DNA from 4 places in the Serratia sp. A07 genome. Region 1 is predicted to be linked to each of the others. Evidence: predicted binding sites of a transcription regulator. Region 1 holds the regulator's gene; each other region holds the start of a gene.

Region 1 (7,293 bases):
TGCTGGCGATGCTGCAGGGCTCGTTTATCTCACACATCAATACGTTAGTGGTGCCGGGCGGCAAGATGGGGCTGGCGATGGAGCTGATCATGGCGCCGCTGGTGCAGCGGTTGCTGGAAGGCAAGAAGATCGAATAAATGCGTTGAGCGCGGCGCCGGGCCGCGCTCCGTCTCGATTACGCCGGTTGGCGGATCTCGAAGCTGTGGGTCACCGTGGCGGCCTTGTTGAGCATCAGCGCCACCGAGCAGTATTTCTCCGCCGACAGGTTCACCGCACGCTCGACGATCTTGTCGGTCAGGTCCTGGCCGGTAACGATGAAGTGCAGGTTGATATGGGTGAACAACCGCGGGGCTTCTTCGCGGCGCTCGGAGGTCAGCTTCACCTCACAGTCGCGCACGTCGTTGCGCCCTTTTTGCAGGATGGACACCACGTCGATCGCGCTGCAGCCGCCCACCGACATCAGCACCATCTCCATTGGGCTGGGCGCTTTATCACCGGCGTTGCCATCCATCAGGACCTGGTGGCCGGAGGCCGATTCCCCCAAAAACGTTAACCCTTCCACCCATTTAACTCTTGCCTGCATTCTGGTCACTCCGGTTGATTTCTTAAAATCAGAGTACGCTTTCGCATAGAAACAGGCAACGTAACCTGATGCTAATCATGCTGAAGCGAGACAACACGAGACACCCGCCTTACTCTGTGCTACAAACAGAGCCGCAATAAATCTTTCCGGGACACTGAATTTCAGGGAAACGCCCAGAGAAAGGCTCCTTTACCGGTATGTTAACAGAATGTAGCTTGCAGCGCTTACGGCAAGTTAATATGCTAGAGCGACAGCGTATTTTTATGACACGCCTCAAAACTTGCCGGTAGCCCTCGCTCATGACTGCGGCTACAGGCGAGTTTTACAGGGAACTCTGACCCCTGTGACACAAGGCAGCGATAACAACAGAGGATAACAGCGAATGGTTCTCGGCAAACCGCAAACAGACCCTACTCTCGAATGGTTCCTGTCTCATTGCCATATCCACAAATATCCATCGAAGAGTACGCTGATTCACCAAGGTGAAAAGGCCGAAACGCTTTACTACATCGTGAAAGGCTCCGTCGCGGTGCTGATCAAGGATGAAGAAGGTAAAGAGATGATCCTGTCCTACCTCAACCAGGGGGATTTCATCGGCGAGCTCGGATTGTTCGAAGAAGGCCAGGAGCGCAGCGCCTGGGTTCGCGCGAAAACCGCCTGTGAAGTGGCCGAAATTTCCTACAAGAAATTCCGCCAGCTGATCCAGGTGAACCCGGACATCCTGATGCGTCTGTCCGCCCAAATGGCGAGCCGCCTGCAGGTCACCTCCGAAAAAGTGGGCAACCTCGCCTTCCTGGACGTTACCGGCCGCATCGCGCAAACCCTGCTGAATCTGGCGAAGCAACCTGACGCCATGACTCACCCGGACGGCATGCAGATCAAGATCACCCGTCAGGAGATCGGCCAGATCGTCGGCTGCTCGCGTGAAACCGTTGGCCGTATTCTGAAAATGCTGGAAGATCAAAACCTGATTTCCGCCCACGGCAAAACCATTGTCGTCTACGGCACCCGTTAATCCCTGAAAAAACGGCGCAGTCTGCGCCGTTTTTTTGTCTGCTCTCTGCCATGTGGCGCCGCCTGATCTACCACCCGGAAATCAACTACGCACTGCGACAAACGCTGGTGTTGTGCCTGCCGGTGCTGTTCGGCCTGCTGATAGGCCAGCTGCAGCTCGGCCTGATGTTCTCCCTCGTGCCCGCCTGCTGCAATATCGCCGGGCTGGATACGCCGCATAAGCGCTTCTTTAAACGACTGATCGTCGGCGGTTCGCTGTTCGCCTTCAGCAGCGTGCTGCTGCAACAGGCCCTGCTGTGGCACGTGCCGCTGCCGGCGCTGATGCTGGGCCTGGCGCTGCTGCTCGGCGTCACCGGCGAAATCAGCCCGCTGCACGCCCGGCTGTTGCCGGCGGCGCTGGTGGCCGCCATCTTCGCCCTCAGCACGGCCGGCACGGTGCCTATCTGGCAGGCGCCGCTGCTGTACGCGATCGGCACCGCCTGGTACGGCTTATTCACCTGGTTCTGGTTCAAGCTGTGGAAAGAGCAGCCGATGCGCGAGACGCTGAGCCAGCTCTACCTGGAACTGGCGGACTATTTCGAAGCCAAATACTCGCTGCTGACCCAGCACACCGATCCGCAGACCGCGCTGCCGCCGCTGCTGGTGCGCCAGCAAAAGGTGATGGACCTGATCAGCCTGTTGTACCAACAGCTTAATTTCCTGCCGCACGCCAACAATCTCGAGCAAAAGCGCCTGCAGCGCGCCTTTCAGGTGGCGATGGACCTGCAGGAGCACATCACCGTCAGCCTGCATCTGCCGGAAGAGGTGCAAAAACTGGTGGAGCAGAGCCAGGCCGAAGCGATCATTCGCCGCAATGCTCAGGTGATCGCCGGCCGGCTGCGCGTGGTGGCGCACGATATTCTCTATCATCAACATTCGAAGCGCTTCTCCATGACCCACGAGCTGGCGGCGCTGGAAAAAATGGCGGCGCAGCATCCCGATAATCCGGTCGGCCAGTTTTGTTATTACCACTTCAGCCGCATCGCCCGCCTGCTGCGCACCCAGCATCCGCTGTACCGCCGCGACCTGATGCCCGGCCAGCACCGCCTGCCGTTTTGGCCGGCGCTAGTCAGCTATCTGTCGTTCAAATCCACCGCCCTGCGCAACGCCGCGCGGCTGGGCGTAACGCTGGCGGTCGGCAGCAGCCTGGGTACGGTATTCAACCTGCCGAAGCCTTACTGGATCCTGCTCACCATCATGCTGGTGAGCCAAAACGGGTATAACGCCACCCGGGTGCGTATTCAGCACCGTGCGCTGGGCACGATTGCCGGGCTATTGCTGGCAGCCGGGCTGCTGCAGCTGCAGTTGCCGGAGGGAGAAACGCTGAGCATCATGCTGGTGATCACACTGCTGGCCTACCTGGTTTCGCGCAAGAACTACGGGCTGTCGGTGATTGGCTTTACGGTCACGGCGGTTTACACCCTGCAGCTGCTGGCGCTGAACGGCTCGCATTTTCTGGTACCGCGCCTGATCGATACGCTGATCGGCTGCGTGCTGGCGTTCGGCGGCACCATTTGGCTGTGGCCGCAGTGGCAAAGCGGGCTGCTGCGCAAGAATGCCCATCAGGCGCTGGAGAACGATCAAGCCGCGCTGCGGCTGATGCTGAAGCAACCGGAACCGGACGCCACCGCGTTGGCCTATACCCGCATGCAGGTCAACCAGGCACACAACGCGCTGTTCACCTCGCTCAATCAGGCGATGCAAGAGCCGGGGTTCGCGTCAAACTATCTGGCGGACATGCGGCTGTGGGTCACTCACAGCCAGTTCATCGTCGAACACCTGAACGCCATGACCATTCTGGCACGCGAGCACTACATGCTGACGCCGAAACTGGCGGAAGAGTATCTGCAGACCTGTGAAATCGCGCTGCAAAGCTGCCAGCAGCGGTTGGAATACGACGGCCCGAGCAGCGGCAACAGCGGCATCATGCAGCCGCCGGATCTGCATCCGGACATGCCCGTTACCGAGATGGAGCGCCATCTGCGGCGCATTTTGTCGCACCTGAGCGTGATGCACACCATTTCGTCGCTGGCCTGGCGCCAGCGCCCGCACCACGGCATCTGGCTCAAGCGCAAACTGCGCGATCAATAAGGGCGCGGCATGCCGCGCCCCGTTATATGCCGCGCGGGCTTCAGGCGTTGATCACATCCTGCACCGCCAGCTCGAACAGCGCCATGCCGGCTTCGATATCCTGCAGCTCCACCACCAGCGACGGCGCGAAGCGGATCACGTTCGGCCCGGCGTTGAGGATCATCAACCCACGCGCGGCGGCGGCGGTGAGGAAGTCGCGCGCCCTGCCGTGATAATGCGGCGTCAGCTCGGCGCCAATCAGTAGCCCCATGCCGCGAATCGCGGTGAAAATACCGTATTTATCGCCGATATGCTGCAAAGCCTGCACATACAGCACATGACGCTGCTCAATGCCGCTCAGCACCTCCGGCGTATTGATCACGTCCAGCGCCGCCTCCGCCACCGCGCAGGCCAGCGGGTTGCCGCCGTAGGTGGTGCCGTGGGTGCCCACCTGCATCACCGACGCAATGTCTTCGGTGGTCAGCATGGCGCTGACCGGGAAACCGCCGCCCAGCGCCTTGGCGGTGGTGAGAATGTCCGGCGTCACGCCATAATGCATATAGGCGAACAGTTTGCCGCTGCGCCCCATGCCGCTTTGCACTTCGTCGAACACCAACAGCGCCTGATGTTGGTCGCACAGCTCGCGCACGCCTTTGAGGAAGCCGGCGTCGACCGGCGTAATACCGCCCTCGCCCTGAATCGGCTCCATCACCACCGCGCAGGTGTGGTCGTCCATCACCGCCTTCACCGCCGCCAAATCGTTGAACGGCACGTGCACGATGTCGGCCGGCTTCGGCCCGAACCCGTCGGAGTATTTAGCCTGCCCGCCCACCGACACGGTGAATAGCGTGCGGCCGTGAAACGCGTTATAGAAAGCGATGATTTTAGTTTTGTACGGGCTGTGGCGGGTGATGGCGTAATGACGCGCCAGTTTGAACGCCGCCTCGTTGGCCTCAGCGCCGGAGTTGGCGAAGAACACCCGATCGGCGAAGGTAGCGTCGATCAGTTTGCTTGCCAGGCGCAGCGCAGGCTCATTGGTGAAGACGTTGCTGGTATGCCACAGGGTTTCGCCCTGGCGTTTGAGCGCCTCGACCAGCGCCGGATGGCAGTGCCCCAGCGCCGTCACCGCGATGCCGCCGGAAAAATCGATGTACTCTTTTCCCTGCTGATCCCAGACCCGGCTGCCTTGGCCGCGCACCGGCACAAACTGGGCAGGCGCATAAACAGGCAGGATCACCTGGTCAAAGGTACTGCGGCTCACTGCGGATTTTTCAGTCATTTTCGGCTCCACCCTGAAAGTTTTTCAGCGCTATCGTAATGTCAGATTGAAAACATAATCACGAAATATGCATAAAAAACCAATCAAGCGCAAACGCAAAACGCCTGACGGGCGAAAAAAACGCACCGGAATTAACGCTTGAGGAAATTATCCAGCAGCTGGTGGCCCTGCTCGCTGAGCACGCTTTCCGGATGGAACTGCACGCCTTCCAGCGCCAAAGTGCGGTGGCGGATGCCCATGATCTCGTCGCGCACGCCGTCGCGCTCGCTCCAGGCGGTCACTTCAAAGCAGTCCGGCAGCGTATCGGCTTTCAGCACCAGCGAGTGATAGCGGGTCACGGTCAGCGGATCGCTCAAGCCGCGAAACACGCCGACGCCCAGGTGACGAATCGCCGAGGTTTTGCCGTGCATCACCGCGCGGGCGCGCACCACCTCGGCGCCGAACGCCTGCCCCAGCGCCTGGTGCCCCAGGCACACGCCGAGGATCGGCAGCTTGCCGGCGAAATGACGAATGGCGGCCAGCGAGATACCCGCTTCGTTCGGGGTACAGGGGCCAGGGGAAATCACCAGATGCTGCGGCGCCAGCCGCTCGATATCGGCCAGCTGCAGCTCATCGTTGCGCTTCACCAGCACCTCGGCGCCCAATTCGCAGAAGTACTGGTAAAGGTTATAGGTAAAGGAGTCGTAGTTATCGATCAGCAGCAGCATGTTAGGTCCGGCAGAGAAAAATGCCGCCACAGTGTACTGATTTAACCCGCCGCTGCCGACGATAATTTCCGCTTACTTTTTACGGCCGCCGGTGATCGACCCCAGCACGCCGCGCAGGATCTGGCGGCCGAGATCGCGCGCCATGCTCTTGGCGGCGGTCTGGACGATGCCGTCGCGCTTGCCGCCGCGCGGGCCGGTGGAACCGAACAGCAGCTCGTTCAGGCCGTCCATCAGGCCGCCGCCCGCCTGCTGTTGTTGCTGTTGCGCCTGCGGTTGCTGCCCCTGCTGCGGGGTGCCGACGGTGGCGAAGCCGCCCGACGACAGCTTCTCGTAGGCGGATTCGCGGTCGATCATATCCTCATAGCGGCCATACAGCGGCGACTTGTTGATCGCGCTGTTCAGCCCTTCCGCACCGAGCATGCCCATTTTGGATTCCGGCGCGATCACCATCGCCCGCTCCACCACGTTAGGCCGGCCCTTCTCGTCGAGGAATGACACCAGCGCTTCGCCCACACCCAGCTCGGTGATCGCCGTTTCGGCATCGAAGGCCGGATTGGCGCGCAGGGTTTGCGCCGCCGTCTTCACCGCCTTCTGATCGCGCGGGGTAAAGGCGCGCAGCGCATGCTGTACGCGGTTGCCCAGCTGGCCCAGCACGCTGTCCGGAATGTCCAACGGGTTCTGGGTGACGAAGTAAATGCCGACGCCTTTGGAGCGGATCAGACGCACCACCTGTTCGATCTTGGTCAACAGCGCCGCCGGCGCATCGTTGAACAGCAGGTGCGCCTCATCGAAGAAGAACACCAGCTTCGGCTGTTCAGGATCGCCCACTTCCGGCAAGTGCTCAAACAGCTCGGCCAGCAGCCACAGCAGGAATACCGAATACAGCTTCGGCTGATTGATCAGCTTGTCCGCCGCCAGCAGGTTGATCACGCCGTGACCGTTGGCGTCGGTTTTCATCAGATCGTTGATGTCCAGCATCGGCTCGCCGAAGAACTGGTTGGCCCCCTGCTCTTCCAGCGTCAGCAACCCACGCTGGATGGCGCCGATCGACGCGGCAGAGATATTGCCGTACTGGGTCTGGAATTGTTTGGCGTTGTCGCCGACGAACTGCACCATGGCGCGCAGGTCCTTCATGTCCAGCAACAGCAGCGCATTGTCATCGGCGATCTTGAACACCAGCTGCAGCACGCCGCTTTGCACCTCGTTCAGATCCAACAGGCGCCCCAGCAACAGCGGCCCGAGATCGGAAATCGTGGCGCGGATCGGGTGGCCCTTTTCGCCGTAAATATCCCACGGGATAATGGTGCAGGCCTGCGGCTGCCAGTCGGTGACGCCGATCGCCGCCAGGCGCGCCTGCAGTTTCTCGGAAGGCACGCCCTCGGCGCCGATGCCTGACAGATCGCCCTTCACGTCGGACAGGAACACCGGCACGCCGATGCGCGAGAACTGTTCGGCCATTTTCTGCAGCGTCACCGTCTTGCCGGTGCCGGTTGCCCCGGTGATCAGCCCGTGGCGGTTGGCCAACGCCGGCAAAATCACCAGATCCTGCTCCGGTTTTCCGTCTTTCATCGCTTTGGCGATAATCCGTGGTTCACTCATTT
Region 2 (7,293 bases), on a different contig from region 1:
CGATAGCTCCATGAAAAAAGTTGACGGTTACATGGATGACAGCGCGATAACGGCTAAAGTTAAAAGTGCGTTGGTGGAAGATAAGACCATCAAAAGTTCTGACATTTCGGTGAAAACCGAAAAAGGCACCGTGATCCTGAGTGGGTTCGTCGGCAGCCAGGCGCAGGCGGAGCATGCGGTCGCGGTCGCCGGTAAGGTGGAAGGCGTCAAGACCGTCAGCGACAAGCTGCACGTGAAAGATGAAGCCAACCAGTCGATCAAATCGTATGCCGGCGACACCGCCACTACCAGCGAACTGAAAGCCAAGCTGCTGGCCGATGACATCGTGCCGTCGCGCAATGTGAAAGTGGAAACCACCGATGGCGTGGTGCAGCTGTCCGGTGAGGTGAAAACGCAGGCGCAGTCTGAGCGTGCGGAAAGCATCGCCAAGGCCATCGACGGCGTGAAAAGCGTGAAAAACGACCTGGTGGTCAAGCAGTAATTCCGCCAGGCGCCCGTAACAAGCAACAACAAGCCGCATCTGTCGGGCCGTGAAGGCGGCCCGGCATGTAACACCAAAAAAAGAAACTGATTTGCCGTCGACGTCCCGTTGTCGGGGTGGTAGATGGCAGCGAATTTTTTCACAATGGTAAGGAGAAGCTTATGTTTCGTTGGGGCATTATCTTTTTAGTCATCGCGCTTATCGCTGCGGCGCTGGGGTTCGGTTCGTTAGCGGGCACCGCTGCCTGGGCGGCTAAAATCGTGTTCGTTGTCGGCATCATCCTGTTCCTGGTCAGCCTGTTCACCGGCCGCCGTCGCCCTTAGCCGGCGGGCATTTTCCCGTAAACTGTAACAAAGCTTAACTCCTTTTCTCACGTCGGGGAGGGCCGGCCATGAACAGCGACATCATCGTCGGGCGCTGGAAACAGCTGAAAGGCCAGGTATGGCAGGCGTGGGCAGAATGGTCAGGCAGCGATTATGCCTGGCTGGCCGGCAGCAACGATTTCCTCGCCGGCGTACTGCAAGAGGATTACGGAAGAGAGCGAGACGCGGTATCCTCGGAGAAAACGTCTCACTGAGGATGCCAAGTTGGGATACAGAATACCCATCACGCTCGGCAATATAGAACCGCTGGCGTCTAAACCCTTTCGGCCAGGCAAGATGGCGCTGGTCTGCGAAGGCGGCGGCCAGCGCGGCATTTTCACCGCCGGCGTGCTGGACGAGTTTCAGCGTGCGGGCTTTAACCCTTTCGATCTGCTGATCGGCACGTCGGCCGGTGCCCAGAATCTCTCCGCCTATATCTGCGGGCAGGTGGGTTACGCACGTCGAGTGATCACCCGTTACACCACTTCTGCCCAGTTCTTCAATCCGCTGCGCTTCGTGCGCGGCGGGCATCTCATCGATCTCGATTGGCTGGTCGATACGGCGGCGGCGCAGATGCCGTTGGCGATGGACGTGGCGGAACAGCACTTTACCGACGGGCGCGAGTTCCTGCTGTGCGCCTGCCGCAGCGATGACTTTGAGCCGACCTACCTGCCGGCGCAGCGCGAACGCTGGCTGCCGGCCATTAAGGCCTCCAGCGCCATTCCCGGTTTTTATCGCCAGGGCGTGGAGCTGGACGGCGTCAGCTATCAGGACGGCGGCATCAGCGATGCGATCCCGGTGGAAGAGGCCTATCGTCGCGGCGCCGACACCATCGTGGTGATCCGCACCGTGCCCTCGCAGATGTACTACACCCCGCAGTGGATGAAGCGCATGGAGCACTGGCTGAGCGACAGCAGCCTGCAGCAGATGGTGCGTATCCTGCAGCATCATGAGCAAAGCTATCACCGCATCCAGCGCTTTATCGAGAAGCCGCCGGGCAAGCTGCGCATCTTCGAAATCTTTCCGCCGAAGCCGCTGGCCAGCAATGCGCTGGGCAGCCGACTGGGGGCGCTCAATCAGGATTATCACCTGGGGCGCCGCTGCGGCCGTTACTTCCTGGCCACCGTCGGCCAGTGGATGGCGCAGCCGGAGCCGGACGGCATGAAGGTGAAAAAAGCGCTGTCGCGCCGCCTGATCCAGCCGGAGAACGTCAGAATGCCTTCGCCGATCGTGACCGATATCGTCATGCCGTCCGAGCTGGGCGCGCAGCCGGAGGCCGCGGTAGCGGCGCCGAAGATCATTCTGCCGGGTGATTTGCCGCCGGGTGAAGGGGGGGCGCTGTGAGTTACGCCTTTACCGATACTCACTGCCATTTCGATTTTCCGCCCTTTACCGGGCATGAGGCCGAGAGCCTGACGCGGGCGGCAAGCGCCGGCGTGCAGCGCATCATCGTCCCGACGGTCACCGCCGATCGCTTTGCCCGGGTGCTGCGGCTGGCGCAAGATCACGCGCCGCTGTTCGCCGCGCTGGGGCTGCACCCGCTGTATATCGCGCAGCATCATGAGCCGCAGTTGGAGCAGCTGGCGACGCTGCTGGCCGAACGGCCGCGCAAGCTGGTGGCAGTGGGGGAGATCGGGCTCGATCTGTATATGGACAACCCGCAGTTCGAGCGCCAGCAAAGCGTGCTGCTGGCCCAGCTGAGGCTGGCGAAACAGCATGACCTGCCGGTGATCCTCCATTCGCGCCGCACCCACGATCAGCTGGCCGCGGCGCTGCGGCGCATGCAGTTGCCGCGTCGCGGCGTGGTGCACGGCTTCGCCGGCAGCCTGTCGCAGGCGCAGGCCTTTATCCGCCTCGGCTATTACATCGGCGTGGGCGGCACCATCACCTATGAGCGGGCGCAAAAAACGCGCGGCGTGATGGCGCAGTTGCCGCTCGAGGCGCTGTTGCTGGAGACCGATGCGCCGGACATGCCGCTGGCCGGCTATCAGGGGCAGCCGAATCGCCCCGAACGCGCCGCCGAGGTGTTTCAAACGCTGTGCGAGCTGCGGCCGGAACCGGCCGACGAGATTGCCGCCCACCTGCAACGCAATACTCAGGCACTGTTCGCCATGCCGGATTGATGGGTTTATAACGTGACTTGCGTCACGTTATAAGATTTTCATTTGCGTCTCGTTGTATACATTTGTGACATAAATCGGTGCGAGGGTGACCTCGCTCAGTATAATCCCCCCCGAAACACTCCAATAGCAGACCTCTCTTCATGAGCAGGGATGTACTTTATTTTTTGCAACAGGGAAACTTTGCATGCAACTCATCATGAGTCTGGTCGGTATGGCGGTGCTGATCGCCATTGCGGTGCTGCTCTCCAGCAACCGCCGGGCCATTAAACTGCGCACCGTCGTGTGGGCGTTCATCATCCAGATCGGCATCGGCGCGCTGGTGCTGTACGTGCCGCTGGGCCGCAGCATCCTCGGCAGTATGTCTAACGGCGTGGCAAACGTTATCGCCTACGGCAATCAGGGCATTTCGTTCATCTTCGGCGGGCTGGTGTCCGACAAGATGTTCGAGGTGTTCGGCGGCGGCGGCTTCGTGTTCGCGCTGCGTGTTCTGCCGGTGATCGTGTTCTTCTCCTCGCTGATTGCGGTGCTGTACTACCTCGGCATCATGCAGTTGGTGATCCGCGTGCTGGGCGGCGGCCTGCACAAGCTGCTGGGCACCTCGCGCACCGAATCGCTGTCGGCGACCGCCAACATTTTCGTTGGCCAGACCGAAGCGCCGCTGGTGGTGCGCCCGTATATCGCCACCATGAGCCAGTCAGAGCTGTTCGCCGTGATGTGCGGCGGCCTGGCCTCGGTAGCCGGTTCGGTGCTGGCAGGGTACGCGCAGATGGGCGTGCCGCTGGAATACCTGATTGCCGCGTCCTTCATGGCCGCGCCGGGCGGGCTGCTGTTCGCCAAGCTGATGGTGCCGGAAACCGAGCAGACCCACGATAAAGACGATGCGATGAAGCTGATCGCCGAAGAAGATCGTCCGGCCAACGTGATCGACGCGGCGGCTTCCGGCGCAGCCTCCGGCATGCAGCTGGCGCTGAACGTCGGTGCGATGCTGTTGGCGTTTATCGCGCTGATCGCCTTGCTTAACGGCATTCTCGGCGGTATCGGCGGCTGGTTCGATTATCCGCAGCTGTCGCTTGAACTGATCCTCGGTTGGGTGTTCTCACCGATCGCCTTCCTGATCGGCGTGCCGTGGAGCGAAGCGATGACCGCCGGTTCGTTTATCGGCCAGAAGATCATCGTCAACGAGTTCGTCGCCTACATGAACTTCGGCGCCTATCTGCGCCCGGACGACGTGGTGGCGGCGGAAGGCCTGCAGGTGCTGTCGACGCACACCAAGGCGATCATCTCCTTTGCGCTGTGCGGTTTCGCCAACCTCTCTTCGGTGGCGATCCTGCTGGGCGGTTTGGGGAGCATGGCGCCCAACCGTCGCCATGACATCGCACGCTTCGGTCTGAAGGCCGTGGCGGCGGGCACGCTGTCCAACCTGATGAGCGCCACCATCGCCGGTTTCTTCCTGGCGCTGTAAGCCATCCCGGAGCCCGCGACGGCGCGACCGATCGCGGGACTCCGCCTATACTCTAAGCAACGCGGGTGCTTGCCGCACCCGCAATCTTCAGCCGCTTCTTTAGCGAATTTGTGAACGATATCGCGTTATTTTGTGATGCTCTTCACATATAATTCCGGTCTGTTACAGTGCTATTTCATATAGTGTGACGATGAACGCGAATCGCCCTTGGCATTCGTGTTCAAATAGCTATTACTGGCCGGCCGCAAGGCGGGTGGCCATGTGCGGTGAGAAGGATCTCAGTTGCCGCCGCGGGAACGCCGTTCCCCTGCGCTATCTTCATGGAACCAAGTCCGCTCGCCAACACCCAGGTACTCAGTTGGAGAGTTTTATGACCGAATTAACCGCAGCAGCGCAACGTGCGCTGAACCTGATGGATTTAACCACGCTGAATGATGATGACACCGACGAGAAAGTGATCGCCCTCTGTCGTCAGGCCAACAGCCCGGCCGGCCACACGGCGGCCATCTGCATCTACCCGCGTTTTATCCCGGTAGCGCGTAAGGCGCTGCGTGAGCAAGGCACGCCGGATATCCGTATCGCCACCGTGACCAACTTCCCGCATGGCAACGACGATATCGACATCGCGCTGGCGGAAACCCGCGCGGCCATCGCCTATGGCGCGGATGAAGTGGACGTGGTGTTCCCTTACCGCGCGCTGATCGCCGGCAACGAACAGGTCGGCTTCGAGCTGGTGAAACAGTGCAAGCAGGCTTGTCAGGCGGCCAACGTGCTGCTGAAAGTGATCATCGAAACCGGTGAGCTGAAGCAGGCCGACCTGATCCGCAAGGCGTCCGAAATCGCCATCAAGGCCGGGGCGGACTTTATCAAGACCTCCACCGGCAAGGTGCCGGTCAACGCCACGCTGGAAAGCGCCGAGCTGATGATGTCGGTGATCCGCGATCTGGGCGTGGCGAAGACGGTGGGCTTCAAGCCGGCCGGCGGCGTGCGCACCGCAGAGGATGCGCTGCATTATCTGCAACTTGCCGATCGTATTCTGGGCGAAGGCTGGGCCGATGCGCGGCATTTCCGCTTTGGCGCTTCCAGCCTGCTGGCCAGCTTGCTGACCGCGCTGGGCCACCAGACCCAGACCGCCGGCGGCGGCTACTGATCGATTTCGTTGGCGGGCGCCAGGCGCGCCCGTCTGCACCGACTCTCGGCGACACAGGGGGATGCCTTGTTCCTGGCTCAAGAAATTATTCGTAAAAAACGCGACGGCCAGCCGTTAAGCGAAGCGGAAATCCGCTTTTTCATCAACGGCATTCGCGACAACGTGGTGTCGGAAGGGCAGATCGCCGCGCTGGCGATGACCATTTATTTCCATGACATGAGCATGCCGGAGCGCGTGGCGCTCACCATGGCGATGCGCGATTCCGGCACCGTGCTGGATTGGAAGAGTCTGGCGCTGAACGGCCCGATTGTCGACAAGCATTCGACCGGCGGCGTGGGCGACGTGACCTCGCTGATGCTTGGCCCGATGGTGGCGGCCTGCGGCGGCTATGTGCCGATGATCTCCGGCCGCGGCCTGGGGCATACCGGCGGCACGCTGGACAAGCTGGAAGCCATTCCGGGCTTCAATATTTTCCCGGACGATAACGCCTTCCGCAAAATCATTCAGGACGTCGGCGTGGCGATCATCGGCCAGACCAGCTCGCTGGCGCCGGCGGACAAACGTTTCTACGCCACCCGCGACATTACCGCTACCGTGGATTCGATCCCGCTGATCACCGCCTCCATTCTGGCCAAGAAGCTGGCGGAAGGGCTGGATGCGCTGGTGATGGACGTGAAGGTCGGCTCCGGCGCCTTTATGCCGACCTATGCCCTGTCGCAAGATTTGGCGCAGGCGATCGTCGGCGTGGCCAACGGCGCGGGTTGCAAGACCACCGCGCTGCTGACCGACATGAACCAGGTGCTGGCCTCCAGCGCCGGCAACGCGGTGGAAGTGCGCGAAGCGGTGCGCTTCCTGACCGGCGAATACCGCAACCCGCGCCTGCTGGAAGTGACGCTGGCGCTGTGCGTGGAAATGCTGCTGTCCGGCGGCCTGGCGCAAGACGAGGCCGACGCGCGCGCCAAACTGCAGGCGGTGCTGGACAACGGCAAGGCGGCGGAGGTGTTTGGCCGCATGGTGGCGGCGCAGCAGGGGCCGATAGACTTCGTCGAACGCTACGATAGCTATCTGCCGGCGGCAACGCTGAGCAAGCCGGTGTATGCTGAAAAGCCGGGTATCATCAGCGCCATGGATACCCGCGCGCTGGGCATGGCGGTGGTTTCGCTGGGTGGCGGCCGTCGCCGGGCGAGCGACGCCATCGACTACAGCGTTGGGCTGACCGAGGTGGCGCGCCTGGGCGATAAAGTGGATGCCCAGCAGCCGTTGGCGATGATCCACGCCAACGATGAAGAGAGCTGGCAGCAGGCGGCCGATGCGGTGCGCAGCGCAATGACGCTGAGCGACAAGGCGCCGGAAGCGACGCCGGTGGTGTATAAGCGCATCACGGAATAACCCAAGAATCAGGAACGGCCGCGGCTTTTTCGCGGCCGTCCAAAGCGTGAGAACACGCAGGAGAGCACAGATGAAACGCACATTTATTATGGTATTGGACTCCTTCGGCATCGGTGCCAGCGAAGACGCCGAACGTTTTGGCGACCAGGGTTCCGACACCCTGGGCCACATCGCCGAGGTTTGCGCGCGCGGTGAGGCCAACGTGGGCCGCCAGGGGCCGCTGACGCTGCCTAACCTGAGCCGTCTGGGCCTCGGTAAAGCGGCGGAAGAGTCCACCGGCAACTTCCCGCAGGGGCTGGACCGCAACGCCGACATCATCGGCGCTT
Region 3 (7,293 bases), on a different contig from region 1:
GTGCTACCACTGGAACCGCGCGGTAGTCGTGAAGCCCGATCATCCTTTGGCGGGCAAAAGCAGCATCAGCATTGAAGAGCTGGCGGCTTACCCGATCGTCACTTACACCTTCGGCTTTACCGGGCGTTCGGAGTTGGATACCGCCTTCAACCGCGCCGGCCTGACGCCGCGCATTGTCTTTACCGCCACCGACGCCGACGTGATCAAAACCTACGTGCGTCTGGGATTGGGGGTGGGGGTGATCGCCAGCATGGCGGTGGATCCGGTGCAGGATCCGGATCTGGTGACGGTGGATGCGCGTGATATCTTCACCTACAGCACCACCAAGATCGGTTTCCGCCGCAGCACCTTCCTGCGCAGCTACATGTACGACTTCATTCAGCGCTTCGCGCCGCACCTGACGCGCGATGTGGTAGACAGCGCGGTGGCGCTGCGCTCCAACGAAGAGATCGAAGCGATGTTCAAGGACATCAAACTGCCGATTAAGTAACCATCGACGATATCAAATCAATCCCGGTTAGGCGCCTGCCTAACCGGGTTTTTTTAGCCCGGAAATCCGTACTGATTACCGTAAATGCGTGGTATCACGATGAAAAAAAGTCTCTGGATTGTTCTGTTCTTGTTGCTCACCCTTTTGTTGCTGCGCTACCTACCAGACGGCATTTTCGACAGCTTCGTTTCCAACAACATAGAAATTAGCGGTGATGGTGAAATAGGGATGAATAATTTCGACTCGGTTGTCATTGCCATTAAATTGGGTGTCTCTGCCATCATTGCGGCGGTTGTCCTAATAGTCTGTCGCCGCCTGGTGCGTAAACCCCGCTAAAGCCGCGAAATCTTCCCAGCCAAAACGCCGCCTCGTCGCGGCGTTTTTGTTGGCGCATTGCCTAACCCCTTGGCGGCGCTCGCACTTCCTTCCCGCTGATTGTTCCCGCCTATCGTTGTGATCAAATCGTGTTGTTATCAAAACGTTAACTTATCTTTGTGGTATCTTTAAACAAGACCTCACTGATTACCCTGTTTTAGTCACAATAAGAAATGGAGGAGCTATGTCGTCCGATCTTCGTGAAACAAGTCTGGATAAGCTGGTTGCGCTGAATAGCGAGTATTACTACTACAGCCTGCCGCTGGCGGCGAAGCAGCTGGGTGATATCGACCGGTTGCCGAAATCAATGAAAGTGCTGTTGGAGAACCTGCTGCGCCATGTGGATGGCGACACCGTGCAGGTTGACGACCTCAAGGCCATCGTTGCCTGGCTGCAAACCGGCCATGCTGACCGTGAGATCGCCTACCGTCCGGCGCGCGTGCTGATGCAGGATTTTACCGGCGTACCGGCGGTGGTGGATCTGGCGGCGATGCGCGAAGCGGTACGGCGGCTGGGCGGCAACGTCGACCAAGTGAACCCGCTGTCGCCGGTGGATCTGGTGATTGACCACTCGGTTACCGTCGATGAATTTGGCGATGACAACGCCTTTGAAGACAACGTGCGTATCGAAATGCAGCGCAACCACGAGCGCTACACCTTTTTGCGCTGGGGGCAGAAAGCCTTCAACCGCTTCCGCGTAGTGCCGCCGGGCACCGGCATCTGCCACCAGGTTAACCTTGAATACCTTGGCCAAACGGTCTGGCATAGCGACGAAAGCGGCCGCCGCGTGGCTTATCCCGATACGCTGGTGGGCACCGATTCCCACACCACCATGATCAACGGCCTCGGCATCCTCGGCTGGGGCGTCGGCGGCATCGAAGCGGAAGCGGCGATGCTGGGCCAGCCGGTGTCGATGCTGATCCCGGACGTGGTCGGCTTCAAGCTGACGGGCAAGCTCCGCGAGGGCATTACCGCCACCGACCTGGTGTTGACCGTGACCCAAATGCTGCGCAAGCACGGTGTTGTCGGCAAGTTCGTCGAGTTTTACGGCGACGGGCTGGCCGATCTGCCGCTGGCGGACCGGGCAACCATCGCCAACATGTCGCCGGAGTTCGGTGCCACCTGCGGTTTCTTCCCAGTGGATGACGTTACGCTCGGCTATATGAAGCTCAGCGGCCGCAGCGCCGAACAAATCGCACTGGTGGAAGCCTACGCCAAAGCGCAGGGCATGTGGCGTAACCCGGGTGATGAACCGGTCTTCACCAGCTCGCTGGCGCTGGACATGTCAACCGTGGAAGCCAGCCTCGCCGGGCCGAAACGCCCGCAGGATCGCGTTGCGCTGCCGAATGTGCCGCAGGCGTTCAAGGCCGCTACCGAGCTGGATATCGGGGGGCACAAAGCCAATACCGACAGCAAAACCTTTACGCTGGACGGGCAGCAGCACGAACTGCGCGACGGCGCGGTGGTGATCGCGGCGATCACCTCCTGCACCAACACCTCCAACCCGAGCGTGATGATGGCGGCCGGCCTGCTGGCGAAAAATGCCGTCAAGAAAGGGCTGCGTAGCAAACCCTGGGTAAAAACCTCGCTGGCGCCGGGATCCAAAGTGGTAACCGACTACTTCGACAGCGCCAAACTCACCGCCTATCTGGAAGAGCTGGGGTTCAACCTGGTGGGGTATGGCTGCACCACCTGTATCGGTAACTCCGGCCCGCTGCCGGATCCGATCGAGCAGGCGATCAAAGAGGGCGATCTGACCGTGGGCGCGGTGCTGTCGGGCAACCGCAACTTCGAAGGGCGTATTCACCCGCTGGTGAAAACCAACTGGCTGGCCTCGACGCCGCTGGTGGTGGCTTATGCGCTGGCGGGCAGCATGAAGATTGACCTGACCAAAGAGCCGCTGGGCGAGGGCAACGACGGTCAACCGGTCTACCTGAAGGATATCTGGCCGAGCAGTCAGGACATCGCTCAGGCGGTGGAAGAAGTGCGCACCGAGATGTTCCACAAGGAATACGGCGAAGTGTTCGACGGTGACGCCAACTGGCAGGCGATCCAGGTGGCCGGTTCGGCAACCTATCAGTGGCAGGAGGATTCTACCTATATCCGCCATCCGCCGTTCTTCAGCACCATGAAGGTGAAACCGGATCCGGTGCAGGACATCAAAGACGCGCGCATTCTGGCGATTCTGGCTGATTCGGTGACCACCGACCACATCTCGCCGGCGGGCAACATCAAGCGCGACAGCCCGGCGGGGCGCTACCTGAGCGAGCACGGCGTGGCGCCGCAGGATTTCAACTCCTACGGCTCGCGCCGCGGCAACCACGAAGTGATGATGCGCGGCACCTTCGCCAACATCCGCATCCGCAACGAAATGGTGCCGGGCGTGGAAGGCGGTTATACCCGCCATATTCCGTCGCAGCAGCAGCTGTCTATCTACGACGCCGCCATGCAGTATCAGCAGGAGAAGGTGCCGCTGGCGGTGATCGCCGGTAAAGAGTACGGTTCCGGCTCCAGCCGCGACTGGGCGGCGAAAGGGCCGCGCTTGCTGGGCGTGCGGGTGGTGATTGCCGAGTCCTTCGAGCGTATCCACCGCTCCAACCTGATTGGCATGGGGATTTTGCCGCTGGAGTTCCCGCAAGGGGTGACGCGCAAAACCTTGGGGCTGACCGGGGATGAGCAGATCAGCGTCGGCGGCCTGCAGCAGCTGCAGCCGGGCCAGACGGTGCCGGTGCATATCACCTATGCCGACGGGCGTAAGGAAGTGATCGAAACCCGTTGCCGCATCGATACCGGCAATGAGCTGACCTACTACGAAAACGACGGCATCCTGCACTATGTGATCAGGAAAATGCTGTGATTAAGCAATAAAAAAGGGCGCCGCAAGGCGCCCTGATTGTATCCGCCGCGGCGGCGATCACTTCTGGTCGAGCAAATGGCCCATTTTGGCGGCCTTGGTCGCCAGATAGTGTTCGTTCTTCGGGTTGCGGCCGACGATCAGCGGCACGCGCTCGCTGATGTTGATGCCGGCTTCGGTCAGGATCTCGACCTTTTTCGGGTTGTTGGTCAGCAAACGCACCGCGTCGACGCCCAGCAGTTTGAACATGTCGGCGCACAGGGTGAAGTCGCGCTCGTCGGCGGCGAAGCCGAGCTGGTGGTTGGCTTCCACGGTGTCTGCGCCCTTATCCTGCAGGGCATAGGCGCGGATCTTGTTCAACAGGCCGATATTGCGGCCCTCCTGGCGATGATAAAGCAGGATGCCGCGGCCTTCTTCGGCGATCTGCTCCAGCGCGGCTTCCAGTTGAAAACCGCAGTCGCAGCGCAGGCTGAACAGAGCATCGCCGGTCAGACATTCGGAATGCACGCGCGCGAGCACCGGCGCTTCGCCGGAAATATCACCGAATACCAGCGCCAGATGGTCATGCCCGGTCGCCAGTTCTTCGAATCCTACCATCAGGAAATCGCCCCAAGGTGTCGGCAGTTTAGCCTCTGCCACCCGTTTAAGCTGCATGTCACTCTCCACAAAAGCGTACGATTCAATCATTGTCGCGCATCCTAAGTCCGGTTCGGTAAATTGACCAAGACTAAAACGTGCTACGCCGATCTCTATTTCGTTAATTATCGGCTATTTTGCCACAACTTCTTGCCGGGCGGTGCTCAGCAAACCAGCAGATGGCGTTTTCTGGCCACCTATTATTGCGATAGGTTGCCTATCTGTTTAATTTTTCGCGTGTTATCAATATTGCACTCTTGTTACACTGCTGCCTGATTCACGCAGAGGAAGAATAGAATGTATGAGATAGCAAAACGCACGGCGGGCGGCGCACTGCTGCTGCTGTTGATGCCGCTGGCGGTCTGGGTATCCGGTTGGCACTGGCAACCCGGCGGCAATGAGCCGCTGCTCAAAGCGCTGTACTGGGTGACCGAAACCGTGACCTCGCCATGGGGCATTCTGACCAGCGCTATCCTCTGCGGCTGGTTTTTGTGGTGCCTGCGCTTTCGCCTGAAGGCGGCTATCGGTCTGGCGCTCCTGCTTTTCGCCGCGCTGGTGATCGGGCAGGGGGTCAAGTCGTTAATCAAGGATCGGGTGCAGGAACCGCGGCCGTTCGTGGTATGGCTGGAGCAAACCCACGGCGTGGACGGCAAATACTTCTATTCGCTGCATCGCAAAGAGCGCAGCGCGCTGGTGCGCGAGCAATTGCAGGATCAGACGCTGGTGCCGAACTGGCTGCGCAAGCACTGGCAGTTTGAAACCGGCTTCGCTTTCCCGTCGGGGCACACCATGTTCGCCGCCACCTGGGCGCTGTTGGGCGTAGGGCTGCTGTGGCCGCGCCGCCATTATAAAACCGTCGCGCTGCTGATGGTGTGGGCGACCGGCGTGATGGGCAGCCGTCTGCTGTTGGGCATGCACTGGCCGCGCGATCTGGCGATGGCCACGCTGATCAGCTGGCTGCTGGTGGTGGTTACCTGCTGGCTGGCGCAGCGCTGGTTCGGCCCGCTGGCGCCGCTGCCGCAAGAGCAGCAGGAAATCGCGGCGCGCAAGCCGGAATAAGCACGCTTCTCGCAGGCGCCAGTCAGGCGCCTGCCATCAACACCTTCACCCCTACCTTCTCAAAGGCCTGTATGGCGGTATCGCTGATACCGTCGTCGGTAATCAAATAGTCGATATGCTGCCAGTCACAGGGCAATGCGAACATCGACACCTTATCGATCTTGCTAGAGTCGGCAACCACATACACCGTGTTGGCTGCGTTGATCATCGCCATTTTCAGTTTGATGTCGGTTTCGCTTGGGAAACTGAGTCCGTGACGGGGTGAGATACAGGCCGTTGCGAGGAACAGTTTCTGGGCCAGCACGTTTTCGAAGAAGCTGGCGGCTTTATCCCCGGAAGTGGAGAGCGTCGGAAATTTGAACGAGCCGCCGGTCAGCAAAATGTTCACGCCCGGTTCGCCCCCCAGCTGCAGCGCGATATTGACGCCGGTGGTGATAACGGACAGTTTCTTGATGTGGTTCAGGTGATTGGCGATAGCCGTAGTGGTGGTGCCCGAATCAAGAATGATGGTGTCGCCCGGCTCGATAAAACCGGCGGCGAGCTTGCCGATGCGATCCTTGGCGGTCAGGTTGACCTGGCGTTCCAACAGCATGGCATGGGTATTTTGCTTGCCGTCGATCAGGGTTGCGCCACCGTGGAAGCGCTGCACGTAGCCTTGTTGCTGCAGAACCCGCAGGTCGGTACGAATGGTCGCCTCGGTCAGCTTGAAGGTATCGGTAAGCATTTTGACCGTCGCCGAACCGTCTTCGCGGATCATGTCGAGGATCTTTTCGCGCCGTTGCTGCATTTCCGCCAGCTGTTCGCTTTTGCTTTTCAATCGAAAGACTCCTGCACCTGTCAGTTCCCGCCGCGCGGTTTGCCACGGCAATTCCTTAATTGATGTGCTGAATTCTAGCTTGCGATTATTGATAAAGCTACGGATAAACCCAGTCAAATCCTTTTGGTTTTTATTCGAAAATCAATGAGGTCAGTAAAAAAACAGCGGTAAAAACGAACTTAAAGTAGTCTTTTTGTTCATATGTAATTGTTATTTAAATATTTTAATGATTTGCGGTTTTGCCTTTTGAGTGCTTTTGTTTGAAATTTGATCTTGCCCACATTAATTATCGTTTTTGCTGCTTATGATTTCCATTCGAAAATCAAAGGCGAGTTAGCGGATCGGTTTCGATGCGATAACGATAATCAAGGCGCTTAAGCAGAGGTGACGATGGACTTCCAGGCGATTAAAAACACGGCGCGCCAGGCGCGCCGATATGTGGTGACCATGAACCATAAGGCAGGCAAGGGCCATACCGGCGCCGACCTATCGGAAATCGACATCATCTGCACCTTGTATATGGCGGTGATGGATCGCAGCAATGTCCGGCCCGATCAGGATCGGTTTATTTTGTCTAAAGGGCACGGCGCCGGCGGTTTTTACTGCAGCTGCGCGGCGATGGGCCTGCTTGATCCCGCGGTGCTCGATCAGTTCATGGGCGACGACACCTTGCTGGCCGGGCATCCGGTGCGACAGAAACTGCCGGAACTGGTAGAGATTAACTCCGGCGGTTTAGGGCATGGCCTACCGATCGCCGTGGGGCTGGCGCTGGGCAACAAATTGGCCGGGCGCGCACATCGCCGCGCTTTTGTGCTGCTGGGCGACGGTGAGCTGGCGGAGGGATCCAACTGGGAGGCGGCAATGGCGGCCAGCAAATTCAAGCTGGATAACCTGATTGCCATCGTCGATCGCAACCGGCTGCAGTTGGCGGGTAAGACAGAGGCCATCATGCCGCTGGAACCGCTGGCGGAAAAATGGCGCGCTTTCGGTTTCGAAACCCTGGAGTGCGACGGGCACGATCCGGCGGCGCTGGTGGCGGCGATCCAACGCCCGAGCCAGGAC
Region 4 (7,293 bases), on a different contig from region 1:
GTTCCTCAACGCCGAGCTGAGCTGGGACGCAATCCCGCAGCCGCTGCTGGGCCACCAGGTGAACGCATTCAAAGCGCTGTTCAACCGCATCGATCTGGACAAGGTCAGCGAAATGGTCAACGCCTCGAAAGAAGACATGGCCGCCGCCAAGCCGGTGACCGGTCCATTGGCCGATGATCCTATTCAGGAAACCATCACCTTCGACGACTTCGCCAAGGTGGACATGCGCATCGCCCTGATCAAAAGCGCCGACTTTGTCGAAGGCTCCGACAAACTGCTGAAGCTGCAGCTGGATCTGGGCGGCGAATCGCGCCAGATCTTCTCCGGCATTCGCTCCGCTTACCCGGATCCGAAAGCGCTGGAAGGCCGCCTGACCATCATGGTCGCCAACCTGGCGCCGCGCAAAATGCGCTTCGGCGTTTCGGAAGGCATGGTGATGGCGGCGGGCCCCGGCGGGAAAGAGATCTTCCTGCTGAGCCCGGACAGCGGCGCGCAGCCTGGCATGCAGGTCAAGTAACCGCGCCGGCGCGTTACATCAAGGGTCGAGCTTGCTCGGCCCTTTTTAATGCCTCAAACCCAACGTTATAAACAGTAAGAAAAAGTCATAACCGCTCTGATTCCCTCGCCCGCCGCATCTCGCTATGATGCTCCGCAACAACAAATAGACGTCCAGACAGAAAGACTGCTATAACAGACCTTCACCGGGACCGTTTACCCGCTTTTTTGGAGCCTATAATAATGAAAAATCTCAAGACTTCGCTGCTCGCCCTCAGCCTGCTGGCCGCCCTGCCGCTGCAGGCGGCGGAAAACGCCGCCGTGCCGGCCGCCATCGCTCAGCATCAGGGGCCGGTGCGCATCGCGGTGATCCGCAACCTCGGATCCGACGACAACACCACGCAATTTTTGGCGGGCACCATTCAGGAAGGACGCAAGCTGGGCTTCAAGGTGGACACCTTCCTCAGCAACGGCGACGACGCGCGTTTCCAGGACTTCGTCAACCAGGCTATCAGCCAGAAATATGACGGCATCATCCTCTCGCAGGGGCGAGCCCCCTATTCCACCGATCTGGTCAAACGCATCGCGGCGGCCGGCATCGCCGTCGCGGCTTTCGATACCGACGTCAGCGGCAGCGTTCCCGGCGTCACCGTCTCGCAGCAGGACGACGCTTCGCTGGCCAACGCCTCCTTCGGCCAGCTGGTGAAGGATTTCAACGGCCAGGCCAACATCATCAAACTCTGGGTGGCCGGCTTCCCACCGATGGAACGCCGCCAGGCCGCCTATCAGCAGCTGCTGAAACAGCATCCGGGCATTCATGAGCTGGAATCGATCGGTGCGGTCTCCTCCGACGTACAGGGCGATACCGCCAACAAGGTGGGCGCGGTGTTGGCGAAATACCCGAAAGGCAAGATCGACGCCATCTGGGGCACCTGGGATGCCTTTACCCAGGGCGCTTACAAGGCATTGAAAGAGAACGGCCGCACCGAGATCAAGCTGTACAGCATCGATATCTCCAACCAGGACTTGCAACTGATGCGCGAAGCCGGCAGCCCGTGGCAGGTCAGCGTGGCGGTGGATCCGAAACTTATCGGCGCAGTCAACCTGCGCCTGGTGGCCAACAAGATCGCCGGGGAAAGCACGCCGGACAGCTATCAGTTCAAAGCGACGGTCATTCCGCAAGCGCTGTTGCTGGCGCAGCCGGGGCCGGTCAACGTCGCCGGGCTGGCGAAGATCATCCCCGGCTGGGGCAGCAGCAGCGACTTCGTGCAGCCGTGGTTCGCCACGCTGCAGGCCGAACACGGTAAATAATGCTGTTTTTCACGAGGCTGCCGACGCAGCCTCTGTTTTTAAACTAATTTTCGGCTTTCCCCTTCCGTCCTCGCCAAAATACGCTATGTTATCTGCATTGCCCAATAACTGTATGCATACACAGGCTTCGAATGAAGGGATTCCCCTCGCTGATTAACATGCTGCTGGCCAGTTCGCTGGTGTTGACCATCGGCCGCGGCGTGACGCTGCCGTTCATTACCATCTATCTCACCGAGCATTTCCATCTGCTGCCGAAGAGCGTGGGCGTGATCCTGGGCGTCAGCCTGACCCTCGGCATCCTTGCCAGCCTGTACGGCGGCTATCTGGTGGACAAATTCAGCAAGAACCGCCTGATCCTGCTGTCGATTTTATTGTTTGCGCTGAGCTTCTTCGCCCTTCCCTGGATCCCGCGCCCCGGCGGCGTGATCGTGGTGCTGGCGATCCTGCATACCTGTTATTCGGTGCTGAGCATCACCATTAAGGCCTGCTTCGCCGACTGGCTGCCGGTCGAGCAGCGCATCAAGGCTTTTTCAATCAACTACACGCTGGTCAACGTCGGCTGGGCGATCGGTTCTGCGCTCGGCGTTCTGGTGGCCGGGCTTAGCCCGCTGCTGCCGTTTTACCTGTCGGGCGGGTTGGCGCTGGCGACGGTGGCGACGCTAAGCCTGCGCTTGCGCGGTCGGGAACAGCGCGCAACGCCGGCCGCCGCCCCCGCGGCGCTCCCCAACTTCCGCCAGACGGTGACTATCCTGCGCAGCGATCGGCGGCTGATCTACTTCACTCTCGGCAGTACCCTGGGTGCCGTCGTGTTCGGCCAGTTCACCGGCTATCTGTCGCAATACCTGATCACCGTCTCCAGCGCCGAGTTCGCCTACAAAATCATCGGGCTGGTGATGATCGTCAACGCCAGCATCGTCATCGCACTGCAATACCTGCTCAGCCGCGGCATGCGTCAGGAAAACATGCTGCGCTGGCTGGCGCTGGGCACGCTGTTTTTCATCGTCGGGCTGCTCGGTTTTATGGTGGCCGGCCAGGCGGTCTGGCTGTGGCTGGCGGCGATGGCGGTGTTTACCCTCGGCGAAATCATCGTTATCCCGGTGGAATACATGTTCATCGACTTTATCGCGCCGCCGCACCTGAAAGGCAGCTACTATGGGGTACAGAACCTCAGCGCGCTGGGCGGCGCCATCAACCCGGTGCTGTGCGGGGTGCTGCTCAGCTATGCTGCGCCGCCGTTGATGTTCGTGATGCTGATCGTCGCCGCGCTGCTCAGCCTGCTGTTTTTCTTCCTCGGCCACCGGCTGGCGGAACACGCGGCGACAACCGCCGAAGACACGCGCTGAGCCCGCGCGTAGCAGCCATTGCGGGCTGTCAACCCGCCGATCGGGCATGGCATCCATAACGAGAATTCATGGTGCGATCTGTGGCATGGCTCACAGTTTAATTGTATGATGAATGCATCAGTTAAACGGGAAAAGACAATGGCCAACGTGCTCACACTGTGCTGGAAATACCTGAGAGCCCTGCTCCTCATCTACCTTTGTCTGTTCGTCGGCAATGCGCTGGCGGCGCTGCTGCCGTTCGCCATTCCCGGCAGCATCCTCGGCATGCTGCTGCTGTTCGCCCTGCTCTCTACCCAGATCCTGCCGGCCAAATGGGTCAAACCCGGCTGCCATTTGCTGATCCGCTACATGGTGCTGCTGTTCGTGCCGATCGGCGTCGGGGTGATGAAATACTACGACCAGATCGTCGCGCATCTGGGCCCGCTGGTTATCTCTTGCCTCATCAGCACGCTGATGGTGCTGGTGGTGGTCGGCTATACCTCACACTATTTTCACCGCGAGCGCCGCATCGCCGGTAAGCCCGATGACACGGAGGGCAACCCATGATCCATGAAATCTGGTGGTCGCTGCCGCTGACGCTGGCGGTCTATTTCGCCGCGCGCTGGCTGGCGCGCAAGCTGAACATGCCGCTGCTCAACCCGCTGCTGGTTTCCATGGCGGTGATCATCCCGTTGCTGCTGCTCACCGGCATCCCCTATGAGCGCTACTTTCAGGGCAGCAAAATCCTCAACGATCTGCTGCAGCCGGCGGTCGTCGCGCTGGCCTTCCCGCTGTATGAACAGCTGCACCAGATCCGCGCGCGCTGGAAGTCGATTATCGCGGTGTGCTTCATCGGCAGCCTGACCGCCATGATCAGCGGTGGCGCCATCGCCCTGTGGCTGGGTGCCACGCCGGAAATCGCCGCCTCTATCCTGCCGAAATCGGTCACTACGCCGATCGCGATGGCCGTCGCGGACTCGCTCGGCGGCATTCCGGCGATCAGCGCGGTCTGCGTCATTTTCGTCGGTATCCTTGGCGCCGTGTTCGGCCATACGCTGTTCAACCTGTTGAAAATCACCACCCACTCGGCGCGCGGTCTGGCGATGGGTACCGCATCCCACGCGCTGGGCACCGCACGCTGCGCGGAGATGGACTACCAGGAAGGCGCTTTCGGCTCGCTGGCGCTGGTGATCTGCGGCATCATCACCTCCCTGCTGGCACCGTTCCTGTTCCCGGTGCTGCTGCACCTGTTCGGTTGAACAGGGTGAAACTTGCGATACATCTCGCATTTATGTATCTCATTGCATTAATTTCATCAATTAAGAGACATTAATCACACTTTAATGTCTCTGGCCTGCCTAGAATGTTATCCCGTTAACCTGTAGAGAGACTTTCTATGCATCCGCGTTTTCACACCGCGTTCAGCGCACTGCCTGCGACACTGCAATCCGCCCTACGGCCCTATCTGGACGCGCCTGACTTTCCGGCGATGTTCACGGCCGAGCAAGCGGCGGCGATCCGCACAGGCTGCGGGTTGGACGATGACGCGCTGGCATTCGCGCTGCTGCCGCTGGCGGCGGCCTGCTCGTTAACCCCGATATCGCACTTCCACGTCGGCGCCATCGCGCGCGGGCAAAGTGGCAACCTCTATTTCGGCGCCAATATGGAATTCAGCGGCGCACCGCTGCAGCAAACCGTGCATGCAGAACAATGTGCGGTTACCCATGCCTGGCTGCGCGGCGAGCCTGCGCTGGCCTCGGTCACCGTCAACTACACGCCGTGCGGCCACTGCCGTCAGTTTATGAATGAACTGAACAGCGGCGGCGAGCTGCAGATCCGTCTGCCGGGCCGCGCGCCGGCCACGCTGGCGGACTATCTGCCGGACGCCTTCGGCCCGAAAGATCTGGATATCGCTTCGCTGCTGATGGACAAGGTCGATCACGGCCATCGGTTGGCGCTGGACGATGCGCTGACGCAGGCGGCGCTGGCTGCGGCCAATCAGAGCCACGCACCGTACAGCAACGCCCACAGCGGCGTGGCGCTGGAAACGCAGGACGGTAACCTCTACGCCGGCCGCTATGCAGAAAACGCCGCCTTCAACCCGAGCCTGCCGCCGCTGCAGGCCGCGCTGATCCTGCTGAACCTCTCCGGCGGCGATTGCCTGAACATCCGCCGCGCCGTGCTGGTCGAACCGCAAGAGGCGATCCTCAGCCAGTGGGACGCCACCCGTGCCACGCTGGCGGCACTGGGCTGCCAAAACGTCAGCCGCGCCGCGTTCTAAGCGCACCACGGCGGAGCCATCCGGTTCCGCCGCTAACAGCCCCGCCCGCCAAATACAATGCCCCAACGCCGCCAGAGAGACTTTCTTTAGTTAAAAAATCATTTGATTGTCGATAATTACGCCAACCTGGTTCATCATCTGGCAACAAATGCTGTACATCTTCTCTTTATCTCTTAGGATCGTCGGCAATAAAGTTATCTGATACGTGAAGAGTAAAACTGATGGAACTAGAATACGAAAGCAAACGCCCGCTCTACATCCCTTACGCCGGCCCGATTCTGCTGGAATTTCCGCTGCTGAACAAAGGCAGCGCTTTCACCGAGGAAGAACGTAGCCACTTCAACCTGCACGGCCTGCTGCCGGAAGCGGTGGAAACCATCGAAGAACAGGTGGAACGCGCCTACCGTCAGTACCAGGATTTCAAGAACGACAACGACAAGCACATCTACCTGCGCAACATCCAGGACACCAACGAAACCCTGTTCTACCGCCTGCTGGACTCGCACCTGAGCGAGATGATGCCGATCATCTACACCCCGACCGTCGGCGAGGCCTGCGAACACTTCTCCGATATCTATCGCCGCGCGCGCGGGCTGTTCATCTCCTACCCGAACCGCGATCGCATCGATGACATGCTGCAAAACGCCACCAAGCAGAACGTCAAGGTGATCGTGGTCACCGACGGCGAGCGTATCCTCGGCCTGGGCGACCAGGGCATCGGCGGCATGGGCATCCCCATCGGCAAGCTGTCGCTGTACACCGCCTGCGGCGGCATCAGCCCGGCCTACACGCTGCCGGTGGTGCTGGACGTCGGCACCAACAACCCGCAGCGCCTCAACGAACCGCTGTACATGGGCTGGCGCCATCCGCGCATCTCCGGCGAGGAGTACCACGCCTTCGTCGAAGAGTTTATTCAGGCGGTCAAACGCCGCTGGCCGAACGTGCTGCTGCAGTTCGAAGACTTCGCGCAGAACAACGCCACCCCGCTGTTGAACCGCTATCGCGACGAGATCTGCTGCTTCAACGATGACATCCAGGGCACCGCCGCGGTCACCCTCGGCAGCCTGATCGCCGCCAGCCGCGCCGCCGGCAGCCAGCTGCGCGATCAGACTGTCACCTTCCTCGGCGCCGGTTCCGCCGGCTGCGGCATCGCCGAGCAAATCATCGCGCAGATGAAGTCCGAAGGCTTGAGCGAAGACGAAGCGCGCGCCCGCGTATTCATGGTCGACCGCTTCGGCCTGCTGACCGACAAACTGCCGAACCTGCTCGATTTCCAGAGCAAGCTGGTACAGAAGAGCGACAACCTGGCCGGTTGGGAAACCGCCAGCGACGCCATCTCGCTGCTGGACGTGGTGCGCAACGCCAAGCCGACCATTCTGATCGGGGTGTCCGGCCAGCCGGGGCTGTTTACCGAAGAGCTGATCCGCGAGATGCACAAGCACTGCGAACGCCCTATCGTGATGCCGCTGTCCAACCCGACCTCGCGCGTGGAAGCCCGTCCGGAAGACATCATCAACTGGACCGACGGCGCCGCCCTGGTGGCGACCGGCAGCCCGTTCGCGCCGGTGAACTATAAAGAGCAGCTGTACCCGATCGCCCAGTGCAACAACTCCTACATCTTCCCGGGGATTGGCCTCGGCGTGCTGGCCTCCGGCGCCACCCGCGTCACCGACGCCATGCTGATGGCCGCCAGCCGCGCGCTGGCGGACTGTTCGCCGCTGGCCACCGACGGCCACGGCGCACTGCTGCCGAATATCGACGATATTCAGGGCGTATCGAAGTGCATCGCCATGGAAGTGGGTAAAGCGGCGCAGCTGCAGGGCGTGGCGATCGTCACCTCCGAAGACGCGCTGTCGAAAGCCATCGAGCACAACTTCTGGCGGC

Evidence for each region. The regulator CRP, encoded in region 1, controls carbon source genes, mostly activating them, when cyclic AMP is high. The targets are predictions, from matches to a motif close to ATGTGANNNNNNTCACAT.
Region 2: the regulator CRP is predicted to act here: its motif matches at 4,559-4,576, upstream of deoC (deoxyribose-phosphate aldolase).
Region 3: the regulator CRP is predicted to act here: its motif matches at 6,497-6,514, upstream of AC4PR2_RS21900 (DeoR family transcriptional regulator).
Region 4: the regulator CRP is predicted to act here: its motif matches at 4,450-4,467, upstream of cdd (cytidine deaminase).

The regions. Positions count from the first base shown of each region.
Region 1 is NZ_JBZXDO010000007.1:23,487-30,779, forward strand. Features, by position in the region: gene AC4PR2_RS09710 (phosphoribulokinase) at 1-137, shown strand, start outside; gene AC4PR2_RS09715 (OsmC family protein) at 176-583, opposite strand; gene crp (cAMP-activated global transcriptional regulator CRP) at 966-1,598, shown strand; gene AC4PR2_RS09725 (YccS/YhfK family putative transporter) at 1,649-3,727, shown strand; gene argD (bifunctional acetylornithine/succinyldiaminopimelate transaminase) at 3,768-4,985, opposite strand; gene AC4PR2_RS09735 (aminodeoxychorismate synthase component II) at 5,117-5,692, opposite strand; gene AC4PR2_RS09740 (helicase HerA-like domain-containing protein) at 5,765-7,291, opposite strand.
Region 2 is NZ_JBZXDO010000004.1:105,538-112,830, forward strand. Features, by position in the region: gene osmY (molecular chaperone OsmY) at 1-481, shown strand, start outside; gene AC4PR2_RS05950 (DUF1328 domain-containing protein) at 643-804, shown strand; gene AC4PR2_RS05955 (CsbD family protein) at 873-1,058, shown strand; gene AC4PR2_RS05960 (patatin-like phospholipase family protein) at 1,069-2,187, shown strand; gene AC4PR2_RS05965 (TatD family hydrolase) at 2,184-2,966, shown strand; gene AC4PR2_RS05970 (NupC/NupG family nucleoside CNT transporter) at 3,151-4,428, shown strand; gene deoC (deoxyribose-phosphate aldolase) at 4,799-5,578, shown strand; gene deoA (thymidine phosphorylase) at 5,645-6,967, shown strand; gene deoB (phosphopentomutase) at 7,038-7,293, shown strand, end outside.
Region 3 is NZ_JBZXDO010000029.1:25,394-32,686, forward strand. Features, by position in the region: gene cysB (HTH-type transcriptional regulator CysB) at 1-490, shown strand, start outside; gene AC4PR2_RS21880 (hypothetical protein) at 590-826, shown strand; gene acnA (aconitate hydratase AcnA) at 1,050-3,722, shown strand; gene ribA (GTP cyclohydrolase II) at 3,780-4,373, opposite strand; gene pgpB (phosphatidylglycerophosphatase B) at 4,653-5,414, shown strand; gene AC4PR2_RS21900 (DeoR family transcriptional regulator) at 5,437-6,231, opposite strand; gene AC4PR2_RS21905 (transketolase) at 6,622-7,293, shown strand, end outside.
Region 4 is NZ_JBZXDO010000002.1:305,306-312,598, reverse strand. Features, by position in the region: gene metG (methionine--tRNA ligase) at 1-517, shown strand, start outside; gene AC4PR2_RS03465 (sugar ABC transporter substrate-binding protein) at 739-1,806, shown strand; gene AC4PR2_RS03460 (MFS transporter) at 1,938-3,149, shown strand; gene AC4PR2_RS03455 (CidA/LrgA family protein) at 3,288-3,695, shown strand; gene AC4PR2_RS03450 (CidB/LrgB family autolysis modulator) at 3,692-4,387, shown strand; gene cdd (cytidine deaminase) at 4,525-5,409, shown strand; gene AC4PR2_RS03440 (NAD-dependent malic enzyme) at 5,631-7,293, shown strand, end outside.